4 regions of the Isoptericola aurantiacus genome follow, and region 1 is predicted to be linked to each of the others. Evidence: riboswitches for the same ligand, from Rfam matches in the RefSeq annotation. Region 1 holds a riboswitch; each other region holds the start of a gene.
The links. Region 1 has a riboswitch for thiamine pyrophosphate ahead of ACIQLL_RS15080 (thiamine ABC transporter substrate-binding protein). Riboswitches for the same ligand answer to the same signal wherever they lie in the genome.
Positions count from the first base shown of each region.

Region 2: linked by a shared signal. The riboswitch ahead of thiD (bifunctional hydroxymethylpyrimidine kinase/phosphomethylpyrimidine kinase) and the one ahead of ACIQLL_RS15080 (thiamine ABC transporter substrate-binding protein) in region 1 are both predicted to bind thiamine pyrophosphate.
Region 3: linked by a shared signal. The riboswitch ahead of thiC (phosphomethylpyrimidine synthase ThiC) and the one ahead of ACIQLL_RS15080 (thiamine ABC transporter substrate-binding protein) in region 1 are both predicted to bind thiamine pyrophosphate.
Region 4: linked by a shared signal. The riboswitch ahead of thiO (glycine oxidase ThiO) and the one ahead of ACIQLL_RS15080 (thiamine ABC transporter substrate-binding protein) in region 1 are both predicted to bind thiamine pyrophosphate.

Region 1 is NZ_JBJBAE010000005.1:287,729-294,655, forward strand. It holds gene ACIQLL_RS15065 (response regulator transcription factor) at 1-30, shown strand, start outside; gene ACIQLL_RS15070 (ABC transporter ATP-binding protein) at 34-798, opposite strand; gene ACIQLL_RS15075 (ABC transporter permease) at 798-2,561, opposite strand; gene ACIQLL_RS15080 (thiamine ABC transporter substrate-binding protein) at 2,558-3,667, opposite strand; TPP riboswitch at 3,723-3,826, opposite strand; gene ACIQLL_RS15085 (DUF4235 domain-containing protein) at 3,908-4,192, shown strand; gene ACIQLL_RS15090 (PAS and ANTAR domain-containing protein) at 4,263-4,997, opposite strand; gene ACIQLL_RS15095 (sulfite exporter TauE/SafE family protein) at 5,090-6,010, opposite strand; gene ACIQLL_RS15100 (RrF2 family transcriptional regulator) at 6,130-6,588, opposite strand; gene ACIQLL_RS15105 (AGE family epimerase/isomerase) at 6,664-6,927, opposite strand, start outside.
Region 2 is NZ_JBJBAE010000002.1:369,040-375,966, reverse strand. It holds gene ACIQLL_RS08570 (PucR family transcriptional regulator) at 1-752, opposite strand, end outside; gene ACIQLL_RS08565 (LuxR C-terminal-related transcriptional regulator) at 822-2,273, opposite strand; gene ACIQLL_RS08560 (alpha/beta hydrolase family protein) at 2,414-3,310, opposite strand; TPP riboswitch at 3,503-3,598, shown strand; gene thiD (bifunctional hydroxymethylpyrimidine kinase/phosphomethylpyrimidine kinase) at 3,590-4,492, shown strand; gene ACIQLL_RS08550 (ABC transporter ATP-binding protein) at 4,550-6,412, shown strand; gene ACIQLL_RS08545 (ABC transporter ATP-binding protein) at 6,409-6,927, shown strand, end outside.
Region 3 is NZ_JBJBAE010000001.1:205,109-212,035, forward strand. It holds gene ACIQLL_RS00935 (pyridoxal phosphate-dependent decarboxylase family protein) at 1-799, opposite strand, end outside; gene thiC (phosphomethylpyrimidine synthase ThiC) at 1,027-2,784, opposite strand; TPP riboswitch at 2,780-2,886, opposite strand; gene ACIQLL_RS00945 (Tat pathway signal sequence domain protein) at 2,987-4,471, opposite strand; gene ACIQLL_RS00950 (MaoC family dehydratase) at 4,579-5,004, opposite strand; gene ACIQLL_RS00955 (FAS1-like dehydratase domain-containing protein) at 5,001-5,480, opposite strand; gene rpmG (50S ribosomal protein L33) at 5,504-5,674, opposite strand; tRNA gene ACIQLL_RS00965 (tRNA-Met) at 5,770-5,843, opposite strand; tRNA gene ACIQLL_RS00970 (tRNA-Thr) at 5,908-5,980, opposite strand; tRNA gene ACIQLL_RS00975 (tRNA-Tyr) at 6,097-6,178, opposite strand; gene rarD (EamA family transporter RarD) at 6,350-6,927, shown strand, end outside.
Region 4 is NZ_JBJBAE010000001.1:77,218-84,144, reverse strand. It holds gene ACIQLL_RS00315 (ThiF family adenylyltransferase) at 1-318, shown strand, start outside; gene ACIQLL_RS00310 (thiazole synthase) at 363-1,196, opposite strand; gene thiS (sulfur carrier protein ThiS) at 1,205-1,462, opposite strand; gene thiO (glycine oxidase ThiO) at 1,459-2,715, opposite strand; TPP riboswitch at 2,705-2,809, opposite strand; gene thiE (thiamine phosphate synthase) at 2,848-3,495, shown strand; gene guaA (glutamine-hydrolyzing GMP synthase) at 3,598-5,202, shown strand; gene ACIQLL_RS00285 (hypothetical protein) at 5,380-6,078, shown strand; gene ACIQLL_RS00280 (hypothetical protein) at 6,165-6,611, opposite strand; gene ACIQLL_RS00275 (PspC domain-containing protein) at 6,608-6,927, opposite strand, start outside.

The DNA of each region.
Region 1 (6,927 bases):
ACCAGCGTCGGGACCAGCGGCAGTCTCTAGCGCTCAGAGCCCCAGGAACTCCGCGACCCGCACGGACGCCGGCTCGGCCCGCAGCAGGTCCGGGGTGTCCACCTGCAGCACGCGGCCGGCGTCCATGACGGCGACGCGGTCGGCGACGGTGAACGCCTCGGTGTGGTCGTGCGTGACGAACACCGCCGTGGTCCCCGTGGAGCGCAGGGCGTCGCGCACGTCGACGGCGAGGCGTTCGCGCAGCTGCCGGTCGAGCGCCGAGAGGGGCTCGTCCAGCAGCAGCAGCCGCGGCCGCGGGGCCAGCGCCCGGGCCAGCGCGACCCGCTGCCGCTCCCCTCCGGACAGCGTCACCACGGCCCGCCGCGCGTACCCGGCCAGCCCGACGTCGTCGAGCAGCTCCGCCACCCGCTCCTCGCGGTCGGGGCGCGGCATCCCCTGCACCTCGAGACCGTAGGCCACGTTCCGTCCGACGTCGCGGTGCGGGAAGAGCTGACCGTCCTGGAAGAGCAGCCCGAAGCCGCGCCGGTGCACCGGGACGCCCGCCAGGTTCGCCCCGTCGAACGCGACGGACCCGTGGGCGAGGGGTTCCAGGCCCGCCACGGCCCGCAGCAGGGACGACTTGCCGCACCCGCTCGGGCCGAGCAGGGCGACGATCTCGCCGGCCGCGACGTCCAGCGACACACCGGCCACCGCCGTCGTGCCGATGCCCGCACGGCGGCGGCGCGAGCCCTCGACGCCGTAGCGCACGACGACGTCGCGCACGCTCAGGCCCGCGCTCCGTCCGGTGGGCACCGCCATCAGAACTCCCCTCCGGCCGCGTCGCCGCGCAGCCGCTCGGCCACCATCATGACGCCCGCCGTGAGCGCCGCCAGCACCACCGACGCCGCGAGCGCCATCCCGTAGTTCTGCGCGCCGGGCTGCCCGATGAGGCGGAAGATCACCACCGGCAGCGTCGCGGCGTCGGGGCGGGCGAGGAACGAGGTCGCGCCGAACTCGCCGAGCGAGACGGCGAACGCGAACCCGATCGCCAGCCCGAGCGACCGGGCCGCCAGCGGGCCGTCCACGGTGCGCAGCACGCGTCCGGGTGCGGCACCGAGGGTGGCGGCGACCTCGCGCAGCCGCGGGTCGACGGCGCGCAGGACGGGCAGGACGGTGCGCACGACGAGCGGGATCGCGACGACCGCCTGCGCGATCGGCACCAGCAGTCCCGAGGTGCGCAGGTCGACGTCGAACCCGAGCGGCCGGTCGAGCGTGATGAGGAAGCCGAAGCCGACGGTCACGGCGGACACACCGAGCGGGAGCATGAACACGCCGTCCAGCACGCCGACGGTGCGGCGCAGGCCGGCGGACCGGGGGCGCCGGGACACCACCAGCGCGACGAGCCCGCCGATCACGACGGCGAGGAGCGCGGCGAGCGTCGCGGTGCGCAACGAGGTGGCCGTGGCCTCCCAGACGGTGACGGTCAGCGCGTTGCGGCCGCCGGTGGTCCCCAGGGCCACGTAGTTGTCCAGCCCCCAGGTGCCGTCGGGGCCCTGGAACGAACGGGCCACCAGACCCGCCAGCGGCAGGACGAGCAGGACGGCGACGACGACGGCGGTGGCCGCGGCGGGCAGGGCGTCCGCCGCCCGGCGCAGGTCGAGGCGGTGCGCGGCGGAACGGTCGCTGTTCAGGGCCAGCGCGCGTTCCCGCCCGGTGCGCAGCCGGGAGCTGACGACCAGCGCGGTGGCGACGACGACGAGCTGCAGCACGCTGAGGACCGCCGCCGAGCGCAGGTCGAGGAACTGGGTGGTGCGGATCCAGATCTCGGTCTCGATCGTGCCGTAGCGGGTGCCGCCGAGGACGAGCACGACGCCGAACGCCGTCGAGCAGAACAGGAACACGACGGACGCGGCCGAGGCGATCGCCGGGCCGAGCGCAGGGAGCGTCACGGTGCGGAACGCGCGCCACGGGGTCGCGCCGAGCGAGCGGGCCGCCTGCTCGGCCCGCGGGTCGAGGCGCTCCCAGAGCCCGCCGACCGTGCGGACCACCACCGCGTAGTTGAAGAACACCAGCGCGACGACGATCCCGGCGAACGACGCCTCGAACCCGAGCCCGCCGAGCGCCCCGGACGGCGCGAAGAGCGCGCGGAAGGCGACGCCGACGACGACGGTGGGCAGCACGAACGGGACGGTCACCAGAGCGCGGGCGAGCGTACGTCCGGGGAACCGACATCTGTACAGGACATACGCCGCGGGCAGCCCGAGCAGGACGCTGACGACCGTCCCGACGGAGGCCTGGGCGAGCGTCTGGCCGACCACACGCCAGGTCCGCGGGCGGCTCAGGACCTCCGCGAACCCCGAGAGGTCCAGCACCCGCCCGCCCACGCCGTCGTCGGCGAAGAAGCCCTGCACGACCAGCGCGACCACCGGCCACGCGAAGAACACGCCGAGGAACAGCAGCGGCAGGCCGGCCGCGAGTCCCCAGCCCAGCCATGCTCCCGGACGGACGCGGCGGCGCGACCGGACCTCCGCGCCGCGCGTCCGGCTCGCGGCCGGGGCCCCCGGGTCGCTCCCGGCGCTCAACCGATGACCGTCGCCGTCCACTGCTCGATCCACTCGTCACGGTGCGCGTCGATCTCCGCCGGCGCCACGTCGTGCGGCTCCTCGGCGAGCGGCGCGAACTGCTCCCACTCGGCCGGCAGCTCCACCGAGGCGTCCGCCGGGTACATGTACATGCTTCCCGGGACGTCCGCCTGCACCTCGTCCGAGGCCAGGAAGTCCACCAGGGCCCGCGCACCGTCCGGGTTGTCCGTACCGCTGAGCACCCCCGCGTACTCGACCTGCCGGAAGCACGTGTCCAGCAGCGCCGCCGTCGTCGTCGCGTCGCCGTCCTGCGTCACCGTGAACGCCGGCGACGTGGCGTAGGACAGCACGATCGGACGTTCGCCGCCCTCGCCGGCACCGGAGAAGTCGACGTAGTAGGCGTCGTTCCAGCCGTCGGCCACCTTGAGGCCGTTGTCGGCGAGCTGCGACCAGTAGTCCTGCCAGCCGTCCTCGCCGAACTCCTCGACCGTGGCCAGCAGGAACGCGAAGCCCGGCGACGACGTGGCCGGGTTGGTCACGACCGTCAGGTCCGCGTACTCCGGGTCGAGGAGGTCGGTGAACGTGGCGGGCGGCTCGACGTCCACGTCGTCGAACCAGGCCGTGTCGACGTTCAGGCAGACGTCGCCCTTGTCGATCGGGGTGAGACCGTCCAGCCCGTCCCCGACCAGGCTCGCCGCCGAGTCGTCGAGACCGGCCGGCTGGTACGGCTCGAACACGCCCGCGTCGACCGCCCGTGAGGCGAACGTGTTGTCGACGCCGTAGACGACGTCCCCCAGGGGTGAGTCCGCGGTGAGCACGAGCTGGTTGACCAGCGTGCCGGCGTCCCCGACCGCGACCTGCTCGACCGTCAGCCCGGTCTCGGACTCGAACGACTCCAGCAGCCCGTCGCCGAGCGCGAAGGAGTCGTGCGTGACGAGCGTGACGGTGCCGGACAGCTCGGCGGGGCCGGCGCTCGCGGCGCTGTCGGCGGGCACCGGCGTGCTCCCGGACTCGCCCGGGGCGTCCTCCCCCGTGCAGGCGGCGAGCGCGGGCACCAGGCCCACGACGGCGAGTGCCGCGAGGGTGCGGCGGGTACGGATGGTCATGCGTCCTCCTCAGACGTGCGAGAAGGGGGTCCGCCGGCCCGTGCCACGGGTCGACGGGTCGAGAAGCCCGACTTCCTCCACCGGTGCGAGCCGGATCAGGTTCGAGGGTCTGCGGTGGTCCGCACTCTCAGCGCCGTGGGCGCTCCCCTGTCGTTCCCCCCGAGCCTACACACCCGCCGCACGCTACGGTGGTGGCGTCCGCCCGGCGGACGTGCTGCGCACCGAGCAACAGGAGGATCCGTGGAGAAGTCAGAGCAGTCCGAGCCGACGCTGGCCGTCAAGGTCGGCACCATGGCCGCGACGCTCGTCGCCGGCTGGGTGGCGCAGAAGCTCATCAAGGTGATCTGGGAGAAGGCGACCGGCAACGACGCCCCGATCGACCTGGACGCCGACGACATCCCGATCGTCCAGGCGATCACCTTCGCCGCGGTGACCGGTGGCGTCGCCGTGTTCGCGCGGCGCCTGGCCCGCCAGGGCGTCGTCAAGGCCGTCGACCGCCGGGCGCGCGACGTCTCCGTCGTCTGACCGGCAACGCCCTCGTCCCGAGGGCGGCGCCACCGCGTCGGCCGAGAAGCCGTCGGGACGCCCGGACGCCTCAGTCGCGGTCGCCCTGACGGCGTCGGGCGAGCTGCGCCTCGTGCCCGCGGGGGCGGTCGACGACGTGGACGGCGGCGAGCGCGTTCTCGAGGCGCTCGGCCGACGGCCCCTCGCCGCAGCCCAGGGCTTCCATCACCTGGGCCGCCGCCGAGTGCACGGCCACCCCCTTGCGCGCGGCGACCTGGCTGAGCACGTCGGCGGCCGCGGGTTCCGAGATCCCACGGACCACCATGATCGCGCCCTTGACCTGCTCGACGGCCGCCGTGGCCGCCATCGCGCGGCCGACCGCCCGGTGGGACTCCCGCTCGAGCGCCTCCCGGGTGAGCGGGCTGGCGTCCAGGACGTAGCCGCCGACCTGGGTGATCTCGCCGTCCGGTTCGTGGCGCCCCTCCCCCGTGACCACCACGGTGCGCGACTTGCCGTGCGAGTCGACGATCCGGAAGCCGCTGCCGAACGGCCGCCCGGTGCGCAGTGCCACACCCGCGGTCCGTGACAGCCGGGCGCGGTCGTCCGGGTGGATGCGGGACCGCAGGACGTCGAGGCTCGGCTCGACGTCACCGGGTTCGCGGCCGTGCATCCGGTAGACCTCGTCGGACCACCAGGTCCGCCCCGAGGCGACATCGACCCGGTAGCGCCCCACGACGAGCTGCGCACCGACCGCCAGGGACTCCGCGATCCCGGACAGCCCGGTGCCGCCCCGGACGGTCCGGTGCGACGACGTCGGCGCGCTCATCTCCACCCCCTGCCGACCGGCTCGGCCGCCGGTCGGGTCGGATGGGCCCACCGTACCGTCGCGCACGGGAACCGCCACCGGAGCGGCGAGCTTCACCCCCGGGCGGGTTCGACCGCCCCCACCCCCGTGTCCGTCCCGGCCGACGCCTCGGCCCGCTGCGCGGCGAGGTGGGCCCGCACCGACCAGGTGACGGCCGCGGCCCAGACGACGGCGACGAACGCCAGCGCCGCCGTCGTCCAGCCGCTCGGGGCCTCGAACGCCTGGAGCAGCGTGCGTGTGTTGGTCAGGACGATGATGCCGCCCACGGCCGAACCGAGGACGCGTGGCGGCACGAGACGCACCAGCCAGGCCGCGATCGGTGCGGCGACGAGTCCGCCGGCGAGCAGCGCGAGAGCCCACGCCGGGTCGATCCCGGCCGTCCCGAGACCGACGAAGAACCCGAGGCTGGCGGCGACGGCGACGAAGAACTCGCTGGTGTCGATCGACCCGATGACCTTGCGCGGCTCGAGGCGTCCGCTCGCCAGGATCGCCGGCGTCCCGACCGGACCCCAGCCGCCACCGCCCGTGGCGTCCATGAACCCGGCGACGAGCCCGAGCGGCGTCAGGAACCGGCGACGCAGCGGCTGGCCGAGCCGGTCGGTCCGCAGACCGCGGAACGTGAAGCGCAGCAGCACGTACAGGCCGAGCCCCAGCAGCAGCACGGACATCAGCGGCTTGGCGAGATCGGTGGCCAGCCACGACAGGAAGGTCGCGCCGAGGAACGCGCCCACGGCGCCCGGGATGCCGATCCGGGCGACGACCTTCCAGTCGACGTTGCCGAATCGCCAGTGCGACGCCCCCGAGGCGAGCGTCGTGCCGATCTCGGCCAGGTGGACGGTGGCCGACGCCGCCGCGGGGTTGGTGCCGATCGCCAGCAGCAGCGTGGTCGAGGTGACGCCGTAGGCCATGCCCAGGCTGCCGTCGACGAGCTGCGCGCCGAGCCCGACGAGAGCCAGGAGAACGAGTGTCTGCACGGGAGTTCCTTCCGTCCGGTCGCGGCGGAGCGCCGCGGTGGATCTGAACATACCCGATCAGTCTGGTCGGATTCAATGGTATTCGAGAGGTGGTGGGGCCCGAACCGCAGGGGGCGCGGTCAGTTGTTCTCCCAGGCTCCGTCCGTACGCGTGAGGTGCCGGACGCCGTCGGGCACCGTCCCGGCGGCGAGGTCGGCCATCGTCACCTGCTCCAGGACGGCACGGACGTTGACCCGCAGGGCCACCCAGACGTCGAGCAGGGTCGAGGCGGCCCCCGTGTAGTCGAGGTCGGAGGGCCGGTGGTCGCGGACGAAGACGAGCGGGCCGTCGACGGCACGGACGACGTCGGCCACCGTGACCTGCTCGGCGGGGCGCGCGAGGACGTACCCGCCCGACGCGCCCCGCCGGCTCGCGACCACGCCCTCGCGACGCAGGTCCCGCAGGATGGCCTCGAGGAACCGGTGCGGGATGTCCTGCGCCTGGGCCAGCACCTCCGCCGGCACCGGGCTCGCATCGGGTGCTGCGGCGAGCTCCGCCGTCGCGCGAACGGCGTAGTCGGCCTTGGCGGAGACCCTCACAGTCGTCCCTCCCGGTCGGTGCTCAGCTCGGAGCAGCCATGGTAGAGGCCCGGCCGGACCCGCTGCACGGTGCGTTCACCAGCTCCCGGAACGGCGGGCGGACTCGGCGAACGACCCCGTCACCGGCAGGTCCGGGACGAGCACCGCCTGGACCGCGTGGTAGATGTCGGGCTTGCCCTGCCAGACGTCCTGGGACGGAGCGTTCTCAGGATCCAGCTCGTGGTGCCACGAGCCGCGGTCGTCCACGAACCGCTCGCGGATCAGGATCCACCACTGCTGGGACAGCTCGACGAACCGGTCCTCGCCCGTGACCGCGGCCAGCACCTCGGCAGCAGCCAC
Region 2 (6,927 bases), on a different contig from region 1:
AGGCGTTCGAGGCGCCGCAGCCGGTTCGTCACGGTGTTGCGGTGGCAGCCGAGGTCCGCCGCTGCGGTGCGCGTCGACCCGTCGGCGGCCAGCCAGGCGGTGAAGGTGTCCAGCAGCACCTCGCGCTCGGCCGGGTCGGTGGTCGCGAGCGGTCCGAGGACCTGCGTGCCGAGCTGGAGGGCGAGCTCCGGGTCCGCCGTGAGCAGGGCGGTGGGCAGATGGTCCGCGAGGTCGGTGCGGCCACCGTCGGCGGCGCACAGCGCGAGGGCGGTGTGCGCCTGACGGCGGCCGTCGGCCAGGCCGGCCAGGCCCTGCACGGGCAACCCGGCCCCGAGTCGCACGCCGGGGGGAAGGTGCGGGACCCGATCCGTCGCCGACCGGGCGGGCGGCGTCGACGAGCTGCCGCCCTCGGCGAGCAGGACCAGGGCGTGCTCGACCGGTCGCGAGCTGTGCCAGTGCACGCGCAGGCCGGACCCGCCGACCGTGGCCCGTCCGGCGGCGCGCGCCGCCGGACCGCCGCCGTCGAGCGCCACGACCTGGTAGAGACCGTCGACGGGAAGCCCCAGCAGGGCGGACGCCGCACGCAGGTCGGCCACGAGGCAGGAACCGTCCAGGAGCGAGGCGACGAGCCGGTGGCGCGACCGGTCGGCGTCGCGGCGCGGTGCCGGGCGCGCGGGGGAGCGGGAGGCCCCGGGCCGCGCGGCGAGGGCGGGCGCACGCACGGCGGTGAGCTGGGCGGTGACGTCGGGCATGACTCCTCCTCGCGGACGACGCCGGTGTCGTCCACCAGGGCACAGCATGGCATACCGCCCGGTCGGTCTCTAGGTCGACGGCGGGTCGTGCTCCGGAGGCAGGAGCCGGGTCAGCTCGACCCGGGAACGCACCTGGAGCGCGACGAAGATGTTGCGCAGGTGGCAGTCGACGGTCCGTACGGAGACCGCGAGGCGCTCGGCGATCTCGCGGTTCGTGTCCCCGGCCGCCACGCAGCGCGCGACGCGCAGCTGGTGGGGTGTCAGGGACCCGACGGCGTCCGGTGCGGGGGCGTCCTGGACCGCGCCGGCGGCGCGCAGCTCGGTGCGGGCGCCCCGCGCCCACGGCTCGGCGCCGCACCGTTCCAGCAGGCGCAGGGCGTCGCGCAGGCGATCGCGCGCGTCACCCGGGCGGCGGTGCCGGCGCAACCACATGCCGTGCAGCAGCAGGGTGCGAGCCGTCTCGAAGCCGCCACCGACCTGCTGGTGCGCCGCGTGCGCCCGGCGGTAGAGGTCGTCGGCCTCGGCGTCCGCCGACGCCACCAGGGCGCGGCACCGCAGCTCGAGCGCCGGGCCGTGGGGATCGGCGGCCGAACGGCTCCATCGGGTCAGCTCCGGGATCGCCGCGCGGGCCGTCGCGTCGTCGCCGGCGAGCATCGCTGCCTCGACGAGCAACGGCAGCACCAGCCCCCGCAGGGCGAAGTGCGCCCCGCCGTCGGGGTCCGCAAGCAGCGAGCCGATCCGGGCCGCGGCCTCGGCCGCCCGGCCCTGCGCGAGCTCGGCACGGCCGAGCGCCCACTCGGCGAGCGTCACGGGCTGGGCCAGTCCGTGCCGCCGTGCCGTGGCCAGTGCCGCGTGCGCGTGCTCGCGGACCTCGGCGGAGGTTCCCTGCACCGACGCCGTCAGCGCCAGGACCGCGTGGTGGTGCGCGGCGGTGTTGGCCCGGCCCGTGCGCAGGGCCGCCCGCAGGCCTCGTGACGCGTGCTCACGGGCCAGGGCGTGCCGTCCGGCGCGGAGCTCGGCGTAGGCGACGTACTCGGTGGCCCGCGCGACCATGGCCTCGTCACCGTCCGCGCGGGCTGCCGCGAGAGCCCGGGCGCCGGTGTGGCAGGCGCTGCCCACGTCCCCGGCCAGCAGCGCCGCCGCGACGCCGATCAGCAGCGACTCGCCGTCCGAGGTCGCACGGACCTGCTCGACCACGCCGGCCAGGAGCGGGGCCGCGTCGCCGGGGCGTTCGACGAGCAGCGCGAGCATCCCCGCGAGGTACTCCTCGCGCGGCCCGTCGGGCGCTCCGGGACGGGACAGCGCCGCGGTCAGTGCCTCGACGCAGGCGGGGTGGTCGCCCGCCGTCCAGGCGGCCCCGACGGCGGCGACCGTGGCGGCCAGCGCCGGGACGGGATCGGCGGCCAGGGACGCGCGCGCGAGGCAGAGGCTGGCGTAGGCGTCGGGTGCGGGACCGTCCGCCTGGAGCCGCAGCCCGCGCACCAGCTCCGTGCGTCCTCGTTGTGCCGCCGTCGTCCTCATCCCGCGAGACTAGGTCCCCGGGTGCCGGCCGCCACCCGTCCTTGTGTGCCGGCACCTGAGCCCGTCCGGGGCGGTGTGCCGACGCACAGCCGCGGGCGGCCGCACCTGGTGCGACCGCCCGCGGCGTCGTGCGTCGTGGCTCAGAGCGGGCAGGAGCTCTCGTACGCCTGCACGTCGGAGAACAGTCCCGTCGACGGCCCCGGGCAGAGGAACTGCGTGTAGCGGGTGTCGTCGTCCACGTAACGCTTCAGCCAGGAGATCGAGTACTTCGCGATCGTGGTGTTGGACAGGTTCGGCGCGAAGTGGCTGGCGCCGTCCAGCTCGAGGTAGGCCTTGGGGAGCGAACCGGACAGCGAGTCGTAGAACGGCTCCGCGTGGGACTGGTGCGGGGCGATCGTGTCGTTCTCCGCGCCGAAGATCAGCGTCGGGGTGGTGATCGAGGACCAGTTCTTCTTCAGGTGCCAGGGGGTCATCGGGATGGCCGCCTTGATCGCCGGGTTGTCGTCGACGGCGCGCAGGGTGCCGCCGCCGCCCATCGAGTGACCCATCAGGGCGAGGCGGTCGGGGTCGATCCGGTCGGCGACGTCGCTGGAGTCCGTCAGGTAGTCCAGCGCCGCCTGGAGCTGGTCGGCCCGGGAGTCGGGCTGGTCGTAGATCGTGTTGGTGTCGATCGTCATGACGACGAAGCCCTGGGAGGCCAGGCGCGGGCCGAGCCAGGCGATCGAGCTCTCCGTGCCGGTGTACCCGGGGGAGATGACGACGGCGCCGAAGTCGCCGTCGGACGTCGTCGACGGGTAGTAGATGGTGCCGCCGCCGAACCCGCGGACCCAGCTCGAGACGCTGCGCTGGGACACGGAGTAGGAACCGCGCGTGGCCTCGATGCTCGACTCGGAGGGGTTCGGTCCCCGCTCGTAGGGGTTGTCCGCGGCGCTGGCCACCGGGCCGGCCGCGACGCCGACGCCCACGGCGACGGCGAGGGAGGCCAGGACGCCGGTGAGGCGCTGACGCGTCCGGGACCTGCTCAGGGTGTGCTGCATGGCTCGTCCTCTCTGACGGGGCGTCCGCCACCCGGCCGTCGTCGGCGACGACCGGGCGCTCGACGGGCGCCGTTGCTGCTCGATCACCATCGGACGCGGTCGGCGGCCACGGCATCGGCAGGATCACCGGTGCGCGGCTTCCGCAGCGGCGGTGAGACGGCATCTCGCGCGGCGTGGGTCGCGCTACGGTGGCCGCACGACACGGGGTGCGCCCGCCAGGGAGCTGAGATCACACCCGTCGAACCTGATGCAGTCCGTACTGACGAAGGGATGTCGCCGGTGTCCGACGCCGTGCCCACCGACCTCCGGCCCGCCGCACCGGGAGTTGCCGCCCGACGGGTGCCCGTACCGGGCCGTCGCCCCGTGCCCCGGGTGCTGGCGGTCGCGGGTTCCGACCCCAGCGGGGGCGCCGGGATCCAGGCCGACCTGAAGTCCGTCGCCGCGGCCGGCGGCTACGGGATGGCCGCGGTGACGGCACTGACCGCTCAGAGCACCCGGGGGGTGACCGGGGTGCACGTGCCGCCGCCCGCCTTCCTCGCCCAGCAGCTCGCCACGCTCAGCGCCGACGTGGCGATCGACGCGGTGAAGATCGGGATGCTGGCCTCCGCGGAGGTGGCGGCGGTGGTGGCGGACTGGCTGGCCTCCGGTCCCGGCGTCGAGCCCGGGGCGGGGCGGCCACCCGTCGTGCTCGACCCGGTCATGGTCGCCACCTCCGGGGACCGCCTGCTCGACGCCGCCGCCCAGGACGCCGTGCGTGACCTGCTCGACCACGCCGACGTCGTCACCCCCAACGTGCCCGAGCTCGCCGTGCTGCTGGCCGAGCCGCAGGCCGTCGACTGGGAGGGCGTGCTGGAGCAGGCGACCCGTCTCGCCGCGCGGCACGGCGTCCTGGTGGTCGCCAAGGGCGGTCACCTGGACGGCAGCACGGTGCTCGACGCGCTCGTGGGGCCGACCGGGTCGGTCGCCGAGCTCGCGGCGCCTCGCGTGCGCACGTCCAGCACGCACGGCACCGGGTGCTCGCTGTCCAGCGGGCTGGCGACCCGCTACGCGGCCGGCGGGGACTGGTGCCGTGCGCTGCGCGAGACCAAGGAGTGGCTGACGGCCGCGATCGCCGCCGGGGAGGAGCTGGAGGTCGGGCGCGGGCACGGTCCGGTGGACCACTTCGTGAGGCTGCGGCCCTGACGTGCCGGAGCGTGCCCGGAGCAAACATGTCGGTGCCCGGTGCGACAATGGACGGCGATGCCCACCAGCCCGACCGAAGACCGCCGCGCCCCCGCGGGATCGCACCTCGGCACGATCTCGTCCGTCCTGCGCCTGCTGCCCTACGTCCGTCCCGTGCTGCCACGCCTCGTCGGTGGCCTCGTCGCCGCCCTCGGGGCCAGCCTCGCCGCACTGGCCATCCCGCGCGTGCTGCAGGTGCTGGTGGAGGGCCCGCTCGCCGCCGGGGTGGCCGCGCACGACCTGACCTCGCTCGTGTGGCCCACCCTGGCGGTGCTCGGCCTCGGGCTCGCCGAGGCCGGCCTCATCCTGCTGCGTCGCAACCTCGTGATGTACCCCGGCACCCGGGTCGAGGCCGAGCTGCGCATGGTCCTGTTCCGGCACCTGCTCCAGCTGCCCGCCGCCTTCCACGACCGCTGGCCCGGCGGACAGCTGCTCAGCCGCTCGATGAGCGACCTCGGCCTCCTGCGCCGCTGGCTCGTCTTCGGTCTCCTCCAGCTGGTCGTGTCCAGCATCACCATCGTCGTCGGCGTCGGCATCCTGCTGGCCACGGCCGGCTGGCTCGGTCTGGTCTACCTCGCCGGTGCGATCCCCGTGACGATCATCGCCTTCCGCTTCTCCCGCCGGTACCGGGTCATCGCACGCCTCTCCCAGGACCAGAACGGCGACCTGGCCAACACCGTCGAGGAGTCGGTGCACGGCATCCGGGTGCTCAAGGCCTTCGGGCGCGGCGAGGACGCCCTCGACTCCTTCTCCGGGCAGGCCGAGGAGCTGCGCCGCACCGAGATCCGCAAGGCGGGCAACCAGGCCACCGTCACCACGTCCCTGCAGCTCATCCCCGAGCTCACCCTGGCGGTGTGCCTCGTCCTGGGCGTCTGGCTCGCCGCCGAGGGGCAGATCACCGTCGGGGCGCTCGCGGCCTTCTTCCTCACCGCCGCCGTCATCAACGGCCCCGTGGTCGAGCTCGGCATGACGCTGTCGATGACGCTCAACGCCCGCACCGCCGTCGACCGCTTCTTCGAGGTCGTCGAGACACCCAACCCCCTGACGGACCCCGACCGCCCCTGCGAGCTCGGAGCCGTGCGGGGCGAGGTCACGCTACGCGACGTCGGGTTCCGCCACGCCGACGACGACCGGCCGGTGCTGGAACACCTCGACCTCGACCTGCCCGCCGGCACCACCACCGCGCTGGTCGGCCTCACCGGCTCCGGCAAGTCCACCCTGGCGATGCTGCTGCCCCGCATCCACGACGTGACCTCCGGCGCCGTCCTGCTCGACGGCGTCGACGTGCGGGACCTGCGACGCCAGGACGTGCGTCGCGCCGTCGCCGTCGCCTTCGAGGAACCCACGCTGTTCTCCACCACGGTGCGGGAGAACGTCCTGCTCGGGGTCGACCCCGCGCTGCCGGACGCCGCCCGGGAGGACCTCCTGCAGGAAGCCGTCGAGGTCGCCCAGGCAGGGTTCGTCCACGACCTGCCGCAGGGCCTGGACACGCGCATCGGTGAGGAAGGCCTGTCGCTCTCCGGCGGGCAGCGACAACGCCTCGCCCTGGCCCGGGCCATCGCCGCCCGGCCGCGGGTCCTGGTCCTCGACGACCCCCTCTCCGCGCTCGACGTCACCACGGAGGAAGCCGTCACCGCCCGGCTGCACCAGGTCCTGACCGGCACCACCAACCTCGTCATCGCCCACCGTCCCTCGACGGTGGCGCTCGCGGACCGGGTCGCGGTGCTCGACGGCGGCCGGATCACCGCCGTGGGGACGCACCGCGAGCTGCTCGCCACGGACGCCCACTACCGCTACGTCATCGCCTCCCTGGAGGAGGACTGGGTCGAGCACGAGCAGGAGCGTACCCAGGACGCCGACGAGGAGGAGGTGGCCCGATGAGCCGCGACGAGCACACCGCCAGGCGCCGTCCGACCGACGCCGCGGCCGACGACACGACCGGACTCGACCAGGACGCCTCCCGGGCGGTGCGGAGCCGGTCGCTGCGCCTGCTCGGTCAGCTGCTGCGGCCCCGGGGGCGCATGCTGGCGTGGGCGGGGCTGCTCGTGGTGGTCAGCACGCTCGGCCAGGTCGCCGGGCCCCTGCTGGTCCAGGCCGCCATCGACACCGCGCTGCCCGCGCTGCGTGACGGCGACCCGGGGCGGCTGGTCGCCGTCGGCGGCGCCTACGTGCTGGCGGCCGTGCTGGGCGGGATCTGTGCCGGCGCGTACGTGCGCGCCGCGGCGCGGGTCGCGCAGAGCGTCCTGTTCGAGCTGCGACGCCGGGTGTTCCGGCACACGCAACGCCTGTCGCTGGAGTTCCACGAGTCGTACACCTCGGGGCGGGTCATCAGCCGGCAGACCTCCGACCTCGAGGCGTTGCGCGAGCTCTTCGACGGCGGCCTGACGGGCGTGGTG
Region 3 (6,927 bases), on a different contig from region 1:
GCGGGTCGACGCACCCGCGGTCGGTGGTGCCGGCCGTGGCGACGACCGCCATGACGACGCCGCCGTCCCGCTCGGTCGCGGCCACCGCGTCGTCCAGCGCCGCCGGGTCGAGGCGGCCGTCCTCGTCGGTGCCGACCGTGACCACCGCGTCGTCGGACAGGCCGAGGATCATCGCGGACTTGGCCACGGAGAAGTGGCTGCCCGACCCGGTCAGGATCCGGAGCCGGTCCTGGAGCCCGTGCCGCGCGACACCCGTCAGACGCCGGCCGTCCGGCCCGGTGAGCGACCGCTCCCGGGCCGCGAGCAGGGCGTGCAGGTTGGACTGCGTCCCGCCGGAGGTGAAGACGCCGTCACCGGCGGCGAAGCCGATCCGCTCCGTGGTCCAGGCGATCAGTCTCCGCTCCATGAGGGTGGCCACGGTGGACTGATCGTAGGTGTCGACCGAGGTGTTGATCGCCGCCAGCATCGCCTCGGCGCCGACGGCGGGGATCGCCACGGGGCAGTTGAGGTGCGCCGCGTAGGCCGGGTCGTGGAACCACACGGCGTGGGTGGCGTACAGCTCGCCCGCCTCGCGGAGGGCCTCGCGGGCGCCGACACCCGGGGTGTCGAGGTCGACGGCGTCCACCAGCGCGGTCAGCTCGGACCGGCTCGCGCCGCTCCACGGCTGGGACACCGCGGCGAGGCGGGTGGCGACGTCGTCGACGACGTGACGGACCGTGCGGGCGTAGGCATCGGCCGTACCGCTGGTCAGCAGTGCGTCGGTGCTGGTCAGCGTCGCGTCGGGCGGAGTGGTGGGCACGTCCGTGGGCTCCTCGCAGAGGGGATGGTTAAGTCAGGCTCGCCTAACTTAGCCTCGCCTAACCGCTGGGTCCAGACGGCGGCCACCATCCGAGACCCCGGGCCACCACCACCCTCGCGAGGTAGGCGACCTCCCGGCGAGATAGGCGGCCCGTCCGCGAGGTAAGCGACCCGACCGCGAGGTGGGCCGTCCGGAATTCCGGATGGCCTACCTCGCGGACGGGTCGCCTACCTCGCGGGGACCGTGGGGGTGGGCAGGTAGACCTCTCCCCCGGCGGCACGGAACTCGGCGGACTTCTCCGCCATGCCCGCCGCGGCCTCGGCGGCGGCGACCCGCTCCCCCTGGGCGGCGGCGTCGCCGAACTCGTCACGGATGTCCTGCGAGATCCGCATCGAGCAGAACTTGGGCCCGCACATCGAGCAGAAGTGCGCCGTCTTGGCCGCCTCGGCCGGCAACGTCTCGTCGTGGTAGGACTCCGCCAGCTCGGGGTCCAGCGACAGGTTGAACTGGTCGCGCCAGCGGAACTCGAACCGCGCCTTGCTCAACGCGTCGTCCCGCGCCGTCGCGCCCGGGTGCCCCTTGGCGACGTCGGCCGCGTGCGCGGCGATCTTGTAGGTGACCACGCCGGTGCGCACGTCGTCGCGGTTCGGCAGGCCCAGGTGCTCCTTGGGCGTGACGTAGCAGAGCATCGCTGTGCCGTACCGGGCGATCTCCGTCGCGCCGATCGCCGAGGTGATGTGGTCGTAGCCCGGCGCGATGTCGGTGACCAGCGGCCCGAGCGTGTAGAACGGCGCGCCGTCGCACAGCTCCTGCTGACGCTCCACGTTCTCGCGCACCAGGTGCAGCGGCACGTGACCGGGGCCTTCCACCATCACCTGGACGTCGTGCTCCCCGGCGCGCCGGGTCAGCTCGGCCAGGGTGTCGAGCTCGGCGAACTGGGCGGCGTCGTTGGCGTCGGCGATCGACCCGGGACGCAGGCCGTCCCCGAGGGAGAACGCGACGTCGTACGCGGCAAAGATCTCGCACAGCTCGTCGAAGTGGGTGTACAGGAAGTTCTCCTGGTGGTGCGCCAGGCACCAGCCGGCCATGATCGACCCACCCCGGCTCACGATGCCGGTCACCCGGTTCGCCGTCAGCGGCACGTACCGCAGCAGGACGCCGGCGTGCACGGTCATGTAGTCCACACCCTGCTCGCACTGCTCGATGACGGTGTCCCGGTAGATCTCCCACGTCATGCGCGACGCGTCGCCGTCGACCTTCTCCAGGGCCTGGTAGATCGGCACCGTGCCGATGGGCACCGGGGCGTTGCGCAGCAGCCACTCGCGGGTGGTGTGGATGTCGTCGCCGGTGGAGAGGTCCATCACCGTGTCGGCGCCCCAGCGGGTGGCCCACTGCAGCTTCTCGACCTCCTCCGCGATCGAGGAGTGCACGGCCGAGTTGCCGATGTTGGCGTTGACCTTCACCGTGAACGCCCGGCCGATGATCATCGGCTCGGACTCCGGGTGGTTGACGTTGTTCGGGATGATCGCCCGTCCCGCGGCGACCTCCGCACGCACCAGCTCGACGTCGATCCCCTCGCGCACGGCCACGAACCGCATCTCCGGGGTGATCTCGCCCCGGCGGGCGTAGTACCGCTGGGTGACGGTGCGGCCGGCGCGGGCGCGACGCGGCGGGCGTGCCACGCCCTGCCACTCGGCCGACGAGGCACCACGACGCCGGGCGCCACGACCGTCGTCGCCGAGGTCGCGCTCGCGTCCGACGTAGACCTCGGTGTCGCCGCGCTCGGCGACCCACGACTCCCGCAGCCCGGGGATGCCGCGGGTGAGGTCGCCCCCCGGTCCGTCGGTGCGGTAGACGCGCACGGGCGCGTTCGGAAGGCCGTCGGGCGAGTCGGCCAGGGTGATCTCGGTGACCGGGACCGTGATCCCGGAGGTGTCGTCGCGCTCGTACGCGAGCGCGCGGGCGGGGACGTCATCGTGCGACATGTGGACTCCTGCTTCCTACGCCGGCATGACCCGGTCAGGTTCGACGGTCCGAGCGGCCTCAGCTCGATCTCAGCCCTTGCCAGGGCTCCCGTGGGGATCGCACGACAACGTAGCACGCACGGCCCACCCCGCGCTGTGGGTATGAAATCTGCAGGATGACAGCGATATCGACCCGCAGATTTCATACCCACAGCGTGAGGGGTCAGTGGTGGCGGGCCCGGCGCAGCCCGTTGACCTGCATCGGGTTCACCCCCGCCGCGGCCATGAGGTACCACGACGTCGCACCGGTGTGCTGCACCTGGAAGTAGCCGAACCCGAACCCCGAGTCGAGCAGGCTCGATGCCGCGACCACCCCTGCCCGCGCCGGCAACGCCCGGCCGCCGACGGTCTGCCCGGCGCCGACCTCGGCCTGGGCCCGGCGGACCTGGGCCAGGAGAGCCTCGACGCGGCCGGCGTCGCGCCGTCCGCGGTCGCGGTCCGCGAACGCGCAGGCGAGCTGGGCGGTGCCCTCCAGCCATACCCCCTCGGGGTGCACCGGGATCCCGTTGTACGACGCCGTCGAGTCCAGGCTCGCGCTGGAGAACGTCACACCCGAGATGGTCACGCCGTCGGGCAGCTGCGAGCCGGCCGACCCCGCGCGGTCCGTCGCGGCCAGGTCGGACGCGGCCCAGTCCAGCGCCCGGCCGTAGCGGTTCTCCCGCAGGGCCAGCCAGCCCCAGGTCTGGGGGTCCAGCGGCAGGGGTTCGGGGTTGATCGCCTCGCCGTCGTTCGTGCCGGTGTAGAAGTACCCGCCGCGCGGCTCCCACATCCTGTCGACGAACCGCCGGGCATGGTCGGCAGCCCGCGCCCACCGCCGTCCACCCTCGAGGGCGCGCAACAGGCGGAAGAACGCGACGCAGTCGATGTTGTGCTCGGTGGACCCGTTGGGGACCGGGGTGTTCGCGCCGTCGACGCCGAACGAGAAGCCGCCCAGGGTGCGCTCGGACCAGGTGTTGGCCAGGATCCAGTCCCCGATGCGCACCGCCGCGTCCAGGTAGCGGCGCTCGCCGGTCGCGGCGTAGGTGTGCGCCAGGGCGATGCCAGGCCAGGCCATGTCGCCGACGGCGGTACCCAGGAACCCGAACTGCCAGCCGATGTTGGCCGTGCCGTCGGGCAGCTCGAGCCCGTACGGCTGCGGGTTGCCGTCGTAGAACGTGTACGGACCCGTGTTGTAGCCCTGCCGCAGCCGGCCGTCGTCGTAGACGGGGTCGTGCTCCTGGGCGAAGACCAGCCCGTCGGCCAGCACCCGTGCACGCTCGGTGCGACCGCCGGTCAGCGACGCGCAGATCGTCAGGGCGACGTCGTAGACGAACGCCGTGGAGAAGAGGCCGAGCTGGTCGGCGTAGGACTGGGCCATACGAGGACCGGGGTTGACGTCCGGGTAGGCGTCGGTCATGGCGTCGAGGAAGTCCTGGGCGCGCCGCACCGATCCGACGTGGTCCGGCGAGCCGCCGGCGTGGTGTCCGGGGCGCCGCCCGAGCGGACGGGCGGACGTCGCGGGGCCTGCCCAGGCCCCTCCGCCGGTGGCCACGGTCAGCGCGCCGGCGGCTCCGGCGACGAGAACGGTGCGCCGCCCGAGGGCGGGGAGCGACGGCGGTGGTGCGGAGGGCGGGTCGGCGACGGGGCCCGGCCGAGGGGTCTGGGTCATGAGCATCTCCTTTGATGTCGACGCTCCGCGTGGGAGCGCTACCAGCATCGTCAGGATACTCGTGTCACCAGACGGGGGGAAGTGCCCGGCCGACCCGGGCGGAGGGCTCAGGACAGACGGACGAGAGCCTGGGCGCGGCCCAGGACCTTGGCTCCGTCGTGGGTCACGGCCAGATCGATCCGGGCGGTGCCCGCCTCGGCGTCGAGGGCACCCACGGTGGCGGCCACCTCGACGACGGCGGTGCCGCGGGCCGGCACGGGCACCGGCTTGGTGAACCGGGTGCCGTAACGCACGATCGCCGCCGGGTCGCCGGCCCAGTCCTCGACCACGCCGATCACGGTGCCCATCGTGCACATCCCGTGCGCGATGACGCCGGGCAGCCCGACGTCGGTGGCGAAACCCTCGTCCCAGTGGATCGGGTTGAAGTCGCCGCTGGCGCCCGCGTAGCGGACCAGGGTGGAGCGGTCGAGCTCGACCGCGCGGGTGGCGACGACGTCGCCCACGGTGAGGTCGGCGAGGACGGGGCGGCTCATGCGGACTCCTCCGGACGGACCACGAGGCTGGACGTCACCGAGGCGACGTGCTCGCCCAGCTCGGCGCCCTCGCCCCCCGCGGCGTAGATCTCGCACCGGGTGCTGATCATGGAGATGCCGGCCCGCTGGGTGATCGAGTCGACGTGCAGGACCGTGCGCAGCTCGTCCCCGGCCACGATCGGGCGGTGGTGCGTGAAGCCCTCGTCGGCGTGCACCACGCGGGAGAAGTCGATCCCGGCCGCCGGGTCCGCGACGTACTGGGACTCGGCGCGCTGGGCGATCACGACGGCGAACGTGGGCGGAGCGACCAGGTCCGGATAGCCGAGACCCCGCGCCGCCACGATGTCGTGGTGCGCGGGGTGGTCGGCTCCGACGGCGGTCGAGAACTCGCGGAGCTTTTCCCGCCCGACGGCGTAGGCCTCGGTCGCGGGGTACTCGCGCCCGGCGTAGGCCGGGTCGGGAACGGTGCTCGCCACGTCGGTGTGGTCCTGCCGAGAGATCAGCGGGTCTCGCGGTGCGCGGTGTGCTTGCCGCAACGCGGGCAGAACTTCGCCATCTCCAGACGGTCCGGGTTGTTGCGCCGGTTCTTCTTCGTGATGTAGTTCCGCTCCTTGCAGTCCACGCAGGCGAGCGTGATCTTCGGGCGGACGTCCGCGCTCTTGGAAGCCATGGTGTGTCACCTCTCGCGCCCCCGGAAGGCGCAACGTGCGTCAAGGATCTGGGTGGTCCGACGCCGGCCGTCGAACCGTGTGGTGCTGTGTTCGGTAGCGAGGGCGGGGCTCGAACCCGCGACCTCACGATTATGAGTCGTGCGCTCTGACCAGCTGAGCTACCCCGCCGCGCGTGACGGAGCGCGAGACCAACCTCCGGTCGCCCGGAAGACGGTCCCGCGTCATGTCACAGAGCCCCGAAAGGGAATCGAACCCTTGACCTTCTCCTTACCATGGAGATGCTCTACCGACTGAGCTATCGGGGCGCGGGGAAGACTCTACACGGCTCCGTGCGCCCGGAGAAATCCGGGTCACGATGCCGCACCTGCGCCTTCCCCAGGTGCCGGAGGACCCTCACCGAGGTGAGGAACGCTCCGTGCGGTGGCAGGTGAGGGATTCGAACCCACGAAGTCGATGACGGCTGATTTACAGTCAGCTCCCTTTGGCCGCTCGGGCAACCTGCCGAGCGAGTTCGCGGACGAACTCGCGGAGACAACAATAGCGGGCCGAGGGGCCCGGGTGGTAATCGGCCCGAAGTGGCCCTCGTCACGCCATCCTGACAGCGCACGAGGGCCTCCCCGCGACCCCTCGGCACGGGTCTCCGTCCGACGCCCCGCCAGGACTATCCTTCACAGGTGACGGCACCTGCTGCCCCCGACCGCTGGGGCCTCCCGCTCGGGATCGGCGCCTACCTCCTCTGGGGCACGATGCCCCTGTACTTCCCGCTCCTGGAGCCGGCCGGGGCGGTGGAGATCATCGCCCACCGCATCGTGTGGTCGCTGGTCTTCTGCCTGGTCCTGCTGGCGGCCACCCGCACGCTGCGCAGCTACACCGACGTCCTGCGCCGCCCTCGCACCGTGGCCGTCCTGGCGGTCGCCGCCGTCCTCATCACGGTCAACTGGGTCACCTACGTCTACGCCGTGCTCAGCGGGCACGTGCTCGACGCCGCGCTCGGGTACTACATCAACCCTCTGGTCACCACGCTGCTCGGTGTGATCGCGCTGCGGGAGCGGCTGCGCCCGGCCCAGTGGGTCGCGCTCGGGTTCGGCGCCTCGGCCGTCGCCGTGATCGCGACCGGCGTCGGCGGGCTGCCCTGGATCTCCCTGACGCTCGCGTTCTCGTTCGGCCTGTACTCGCTGACCAAGAACCGCGTGGGTCGGACCGTCGGCGCCCTGCCGAGCCTCGCCGTCGAGACCTCGATCACCACACCGCT
Region 4 (6,927 bases), on a different contig from region 1:
GTCTCGCCCGCGCGGGCCCGCGAGCTGCTGACGGGTGAGCGTCCTGCGGCGCTGGTGGACGTGCGCGAGGAGTGGGAGTCCCGCCTGGCCCCCGTGGAGGGTGCCCGGCTGGCGCCGAGCGGGACGTTCCTCGGCACGACGCCGGAGGGCCCGGACGCCGCCGCTCGAGCCGCGCTGAACGGGCTGCCCACCGACCGGCCGGTGCTGCTCGTGTGCGCCGCCGGTCCCCGGTCGCTGCGGGTGGCGCAGGTGGCACGCGCCGCCGGGATCGACGCGCGGTCCGTCGTCGGCGGGGCGCGCGCGCTGCGGGAGGCCTGAGGGGCTCGGCCGCCCCGGACTCCCGCGGTGCGCGGCGTGACCGGCTACAGCGAGAGGTCGAGCCGCCCCTCGTCCGGAGAGCTCGCGAGCGCCCCCTCGCGCCGCGGGATCCGCCCGGCACCGGCCGCGAGCCGGCCCGACTCGACGGCGAGGCGCATCGCCGTCGCCATCCGTACCGGGTCCTCGGCCCGGGTGACGGCCGTGGCCAGCAGGACGCCGTCGCACCCGAGCTCCATCGCCTCCGCGGCGTCGGAGGCGGTGCCGATCCCGGCGTCGAGGATCACGGGCACGCGGGCCTCGGCGCTGATGGCCGCGATGTTGCGCGGGTTGAGGATGCCCAGCCCGGAGCCGATGGGGGCGCCGAGGGGCATGACCGCGGCGCAGCCGACGTCCTGGAGCCGGCGCGCCAGGATCGGGTCGTCGTTGGTGTAGGGCAGCACCACGAACCCGTCGCGCACGAGCTCGTCGGCGGCCTCGACGAGTCCGACCGGGTCCGGCAGCAGCGTGACGTCGTCGGCGATCACCTCGAGCTTGACCCAGTGCGTGCCGCACGCCTCGCGGGCGAGCTGCGCGGTCAGCACCGCCTCGCGCACCGAGAAGCAGCCCGCGGTGTTGGGCAGGGCACGGATGCCGAGCCGTTCCAGCAGGCCCCAGATCCCGGCGTCGTGGGCGGCCTCCCCGCCGGCCCGCGGTGCGACGCGACGCATCGCGACGGTCGTCAGGGCGGTGCCGGAGGCGACGAGCGCGTCGGACAGCGTGAGCAGGTGGTGGGCGCCGCCGGTGCCCATGACCAGCCGGGAGCCGATCTCGGTCCCGGCCACGACGAGCGGGTCGGCGGCCCCTGCGGTGCGGGCCTCGGGGGTGGTCGCGGTGGGCATGGTCCTCCTCAGCCGCCCTGGACGGCCGTGACGATCTCGACGCGGTCCCCGGCGCGGACCACGGTGGCGTCCCACGCGCCACGGGGGACCACGGCGTCGTCGACGGCGGCGGCCACGCCGCGCGGGACGCCGTCGGCCACGTGGCCGGGCAGGAGCGCCACGACGAGTTCGGTCAGCGCCACGGCGCCCGTGGCCCCCAGGTCGTACGGCTCGCCGTTGACGTGTGCGGTGGTCGGCGGCGGGGCGGGCAGGTCGGTGGTGGTCATCCGGGTGCTCCGTCCGGGGTGCGCGGGTCGTGGGCGGACGGGCTGAACCGTCGCGGGTCGGTGGCTCGCAGGGCGGCGAGGGTGGCGCCCGGGTCGGTCCCGGCGTCGTCGACGCCGAACCACGAGCCCGTCACGCCGGCGACGACGACGTCGGCGGTCAGCGGCGCCAGGAGGATGCCGTTGCGGTGGTGGCCGGTGGCCAGGTGGAGGCCCGGGACGTGCGTCGGGCCCAGCAGCGGCAGGTTGTCGGGCGTGGCGGGGCGTGCCCGGGGAGTCACCTCGACGAGCGCGGCCTCGTCGACGGCGGGGATCAGCACCCGGGCGTCGCGCAGCAGGGCGTACACCCCGCCCGCGCTGGCGCGGCGGTCGTCCGGGTTCTCCTCGGTCGTCGCCCCGATCACGAGCTCGCAGTGCCCGGCCCACGGTCCGTCGGTCGCGGGGGCGCGGGGCACGACGTACACCGGGCGCCCCTGCACCAGGCCCCGCAGGACGTACCCGGGGGTGAGCGACGGGTCGGCCTGCAGCCGCAGGGTCTGACCCTTGACCGGCCGGACGGGGACCGTGACGCCGGGCACCCCGGCGAGCAGCGGGGCCGAGGCCCAGCCGGCCGCGACGACGGTGGCGCCCGCCCGGTGCCGGTGCTCGGCGTCGTCCACGGCGCCGACGACCCGACCGTCGCGCTGCTCGAGGTGCACGGCCGTGCGGGGCACGACGACGCCGTCGGGGTGACCCGCGACGGCGCGCAGCAGGGCGCCGTGCGCGGCACGCGGGTCGACGGCGTGGTCGCCGGCGACCCAGGCGGCCGCGGCCAGCCGGGGGCCGAGCAACGGTTCACGCCGTCGCGCGTCGGCGACGGCCACCTCCGTGGAGTCCACCTGGTGGGTGACGTGCAGCGCGAGCACGCGCCGCAGCAGCGCGGCGTCGGTCTCGTCGTAGGCGAGGGTCAGCGTCCCGGACTCGCGCAGGCCGACGCCGGTGCCGGTGGCCGCCTCGAGGTCGGCGGCGAAGGTGAGCCAGCGCTCGGCGCCGGCGAGGTGCAGGCGCAGCGCGGCGTGCTCGGTGAACTCCGCCTCGGTGGCGGGCGCGAGCATCCCGGCGGCGGCGTGCGTGGAGCCGTCCCCCGGGTCGGGGTCGAGCACGGTCACGGTCAGGCCGGCCTCGAGGGCGCGCCAGGCCACCGCGAGGCCGATGATGCCGGCGCCCACGACGACGAGGTCGCGGACGCCCTCGGGCGGGGTGGTGGCACTGTCCACCGGTGCTCCCTTCGCTGGCATGATCCAGATCAGGTGGGACGGTCGGCGCGCGGCGCCCTCTCAGCCCCCCTGCGAGGCTCCCGTGCTCCGGACAGCCTACTCGGATCGTGGCCGTCCCTAGACTCTCCCGTGATGAACCCCGCCGCAGCACGTGCCCGTCTGGCCGACGCCCGTCTCTACCTGTGCACCGACGCCCGGCAGGACCGCGGTGACCTCGAGTCCTTCCTGCACGCAGCGCTGGCGGGTGGCGTCGACGTGGTCCAGCTCCGCGACAAGACCCTCGACGTGGCCCGCGAGCTGGAGCTGCAGCGGCTCGTGGCGCGGGTCGCCGCCGAGCACGGGGCGCTGTGGGCGGTCAACGACCGCGCGGACGTCGCCTCCCTGACCGGCGCCCCCGCGGTCCACATGGGCCAGGGCGACCTCCCGGTGCCCGCCGTCCGGTCGCTGCTCGGACCTGGTCCTGCGCTCGGCCGGTCCACGCACACGGCGGCGCAGGCGGCCGCCGCGGAGGCGGACGACGACGTCGACTACTTCTGCGTCGGACCGCTGTGGGCGACGCCCACCAAGCCGGGCCGCGCCGCCGTCGGGCTCGACCTGCTGCGCGAGGTCGCGGGGACCGCACCGACCACCCCGTGGTTCGCGATCGGGGGGATCGACGCCGAGCGGCTCGACGCGGTGCTGGCGGCGGGTGCGCGGCGCGTCGTCGTCGTGCGCGCGATCACGGAGGCCGCTGATCCGCAGCGCGCGGCGCGGGAGCTGCGCGAGCGGCTCGACGGCTGACCGCACGAGCGGCGGGCGCCGAGGGACCGAGGGTGACCGAGCCGACGTCCTGAGCGCCGGACGTGCGCCCGGACCGCGCCGGCAGGCCTCTATCCTGGTGCGGTGACGACCCCCGCCACCGCCCCCGAGACCTCCGAAGCCGCCGCGACCCCGCGCCCTGTGCTCGTCGTGGACTTCGGCGCCCAGTACGCCCAGCTCATCGCGCGTCGTGTGCGCGAGGCCAACGTCTACTCCGAGATCGTCCCGCACACGTGGACGCCGGAGCAGATGCTCGCCCGCGACCCGGCCGCCATCATCCTGTCCGGGGGGCCGTCGTCGGTGTACGCGACCGGCGCGCCCTTCGTGGACCCGGCCCTGTTCGACGCCGGTGTCCCGGTGCTGGGCATCTGCTACGGGTTCCAGGCGATGGCGCAGGCGCTGGGCGGCACGGTCGCCCAGACCGGTGCGCGCGAGTACGGCGGTACCGAGGTCGAGGTCTGCTCCGCCGGCGTGCTGCTCGCCGACACGCCCGTCACCCAGACCACGTGGATGAGCCACGGCGACTCCGTGCACGCCGCGCCCGAGGGCTTCGAGGTGCTGGCGACGTCGTCCGGGTCCCCGGTCGCGGCGTTCGAGGACACGGGGCGCCGGCTGTACGGGGTGCAGTGGCACCCCGAGGTCAAGCACTCGGCGCACGGCCAGACGATCCTCGAGCACTTCCTCTACGAGGGCGCCGGGCTGGCGCCCGACTGGACGCCGGGCAACGTCATCGCCGACCAGGTCGCCGCCATCCGCGCCCAGGTGGGCGACGCCCGGGTGATCTGCGGGCTGTCCGGCGGCGTCGACTCCTCGGTGGCGGCCGCGCTGGTGCAGCAGGCCGTCGGGGACCAGCTCACGTGCGTGTTCGTGGACCACGGGCTGCTCCGCGAGGGCGAGGTGGAGCAGGTCGAGCGCGACTTCGTCGCCGCCACCGGCGTCCACCTCGTGGTGCGGGACGAGCGTCAGCGGTTCCTCGACGCGCTCGAGGGGCACAGCGACCCCGAGACCAAGCGCAAGATCATCGGCCGTGAGTTCATCCGGGTGTTCGAGGACGCCGCGCGCGACGTCGTCGCGGACGCGGGCGAGCACGGCGAGCAGGTGAAGTTCCTCGTCCAGGGCACCTTGTACCCCGACGTCGTGGAGTCCGGCGGCGGCGAGGGCGCGGCCAACATCAAGTCCCACCACAACGTCGGCGGGCTGCCCGACGACCTGCAGTTCGAGCTCGTCGAGCCGCTGCGCACCCTGTTCAAGGACGAGGTGCGGGCCGTGGGCCGCGAGCTGGGGGTGCCCGAGCCGATCGTGGCCCGGCAGCCGTTCCCGGGCCCGGGTCTGGGCATCCGCATCATCGGCGAGGTCACGGGCGAGCGGCTGGAGATCCTGCGCCGCGCCGACGCCATCGCTCGTGCGGAGCTGACCAGGGCCGGCCTGGACGGCGAGATCTGGCAGTGCCCGGTCGTGCTCCTGGCGGACGTGCGCTCGGTGGGGGTCCAGGGTGACGGCCGCACCTACGGCCACCCGATCGTGCTGCGCCCCGTCTCCAGCGAGGACGCCATGACGGCGGACTGGACCCGCATGCCCTACGACGTCCTGTCGGTGATCTCCACCCGCATCACGAACGAGGTGAGCGAGGTCAACCGGGTGGTGCTCGACGTGACGAGCAAGCCCCCGGGGACCATCGAGTGGGAGTGACGCCCACGCCCTGAGGGGCGAAGTGCGGGCGCCACCTGCGGTTTCGCCGCGACGACTCTTCCGGATTCGGCTACGTTGAGCGTGAGGACCGTCACACCGACAGCGTGACCGAGGAGAGGCGCAGCCATGTCGAGCACAGTCACCGTCCGACCCGCCAAGGGAGTTCGCGGGATCGGGATGTTTTCCATCATCGCCGGCATCGTCCTCGTGGTGGCCGGCATCGTCGTCTGGGTCGTGGTGTCCCAGACGCTCGCGGACGAGAAGATCGTCGTCTCGGACGACGCGAACATGTTCGCCGGCCAGGAGGTCGCCGGGCCGTTCACGGCGTACGCCCAGGCCGAGGTCATCGACAAGCACGCGCTCGAGATGGCCGACGGCATGACCTACGCCGAGCTCGACCAGGAGGACCCGACCCGCGAGACCGTCATGGACGCCTCGTTCCTGCGGGCGTCGCTGTTCACCTCGGTGGTCGCCTTCGGGGTGTGCGCCCTGGTGATCGGGCTCGGGCTGATGTTCATCCTCATCGGCGCCGCCCTGAGACGGCTGGCAGGAGGCCCTTCGGTCGCGGTCGACACCCCGGCCTACTCCTCGGGCGGGGACCTGTCCCGCACCCCGGGCGAGCCCGCCCCGACGACCAACCCGGGGCCCGAGCGACGTCCGGTGACCGGGGCCCACGCGGCCGAACCCCACGCGACCCCGGCCGCCGGGACCGGCTCGGGGACCGCCGTCGACCCGACGCCGTCGACCCGCCTGGACGAGGACACGAACCCCGGGCCGGCCGCCGGCCCGACGACGCCGACGCGACCTGTCGACGACACCAACCCCGGCCCGGAGCCCCGCCACACCGACGAGCCGGGCGGCACGACGCGCGCCTGACGTCCCCGCCTGCGCGGACGGGACCGGCACCGCCCGGCAGCGACCCCTGAGGGGTGGCTGCCGGGCGGTGCCGGTTCTCGGTGCGGTCAGGAGCGCCGGCGGCGCGCGGCCCCGACCAGGGAGCCCACCAGGAGCAGGGCACCGGCCACCGTGAGCAGCAGGATGGCCGCCAGCTCGGTGTCGATGGTGGCCCCCGCGGTGCGGGCCAGCAGCCCGGAACCCACGACCAGGACGATCAGCCCCCACACGATCGTGCTGGTGCGGGGCCCCGTGCGTACCAGGGGCGCGGACCGGACCGGCGCACCCTCGGGGGCCGCACCCTCGGGGGCCGCGCCGGGGATCTCGGGGCCGGGGCCCGGCCCGGGTGTCGACGCCGTCGCCGACGCGGGCGTGGCGGCCGAGGAGGCGCCGACCAGCGGCTGCGTCGGCGGCACGGCGTCGGTGTCGGTCTCACCAGGGGTCCCGGCCGACGCGGTGGTCGGTGACCCTCCGGCCTCCGGCTCGTCCCAGGGGCGGTGCTGATCGGTGCTCATCGGTCCTCCTCGATCACGAACTGTCCGGCGCGGGTGTCGACGTCGAGCAGCAGGACGGCGCCGCCGTCCTCGTCGACCTCGTCGGTGCGGTAGGTGGCGGGGCCCCCGCTGAAGCCGTCCACGCGGCGGTACTCGCCGCCGACGTCCCAGGTGAAGGTCCCGGCGCTGACGTCGACGTCGGCCTGCACGGCCGTGTCCGCCGGGACGGTGACGACGGTGCTCCCCGCCGTCATGTCGATCGGGACGACCACGGGGTCACCCGGGCTGACGTCGGTCAGGTCGAGCTCGGTGAGGTCCACCCGGGCCTCGCCGAACT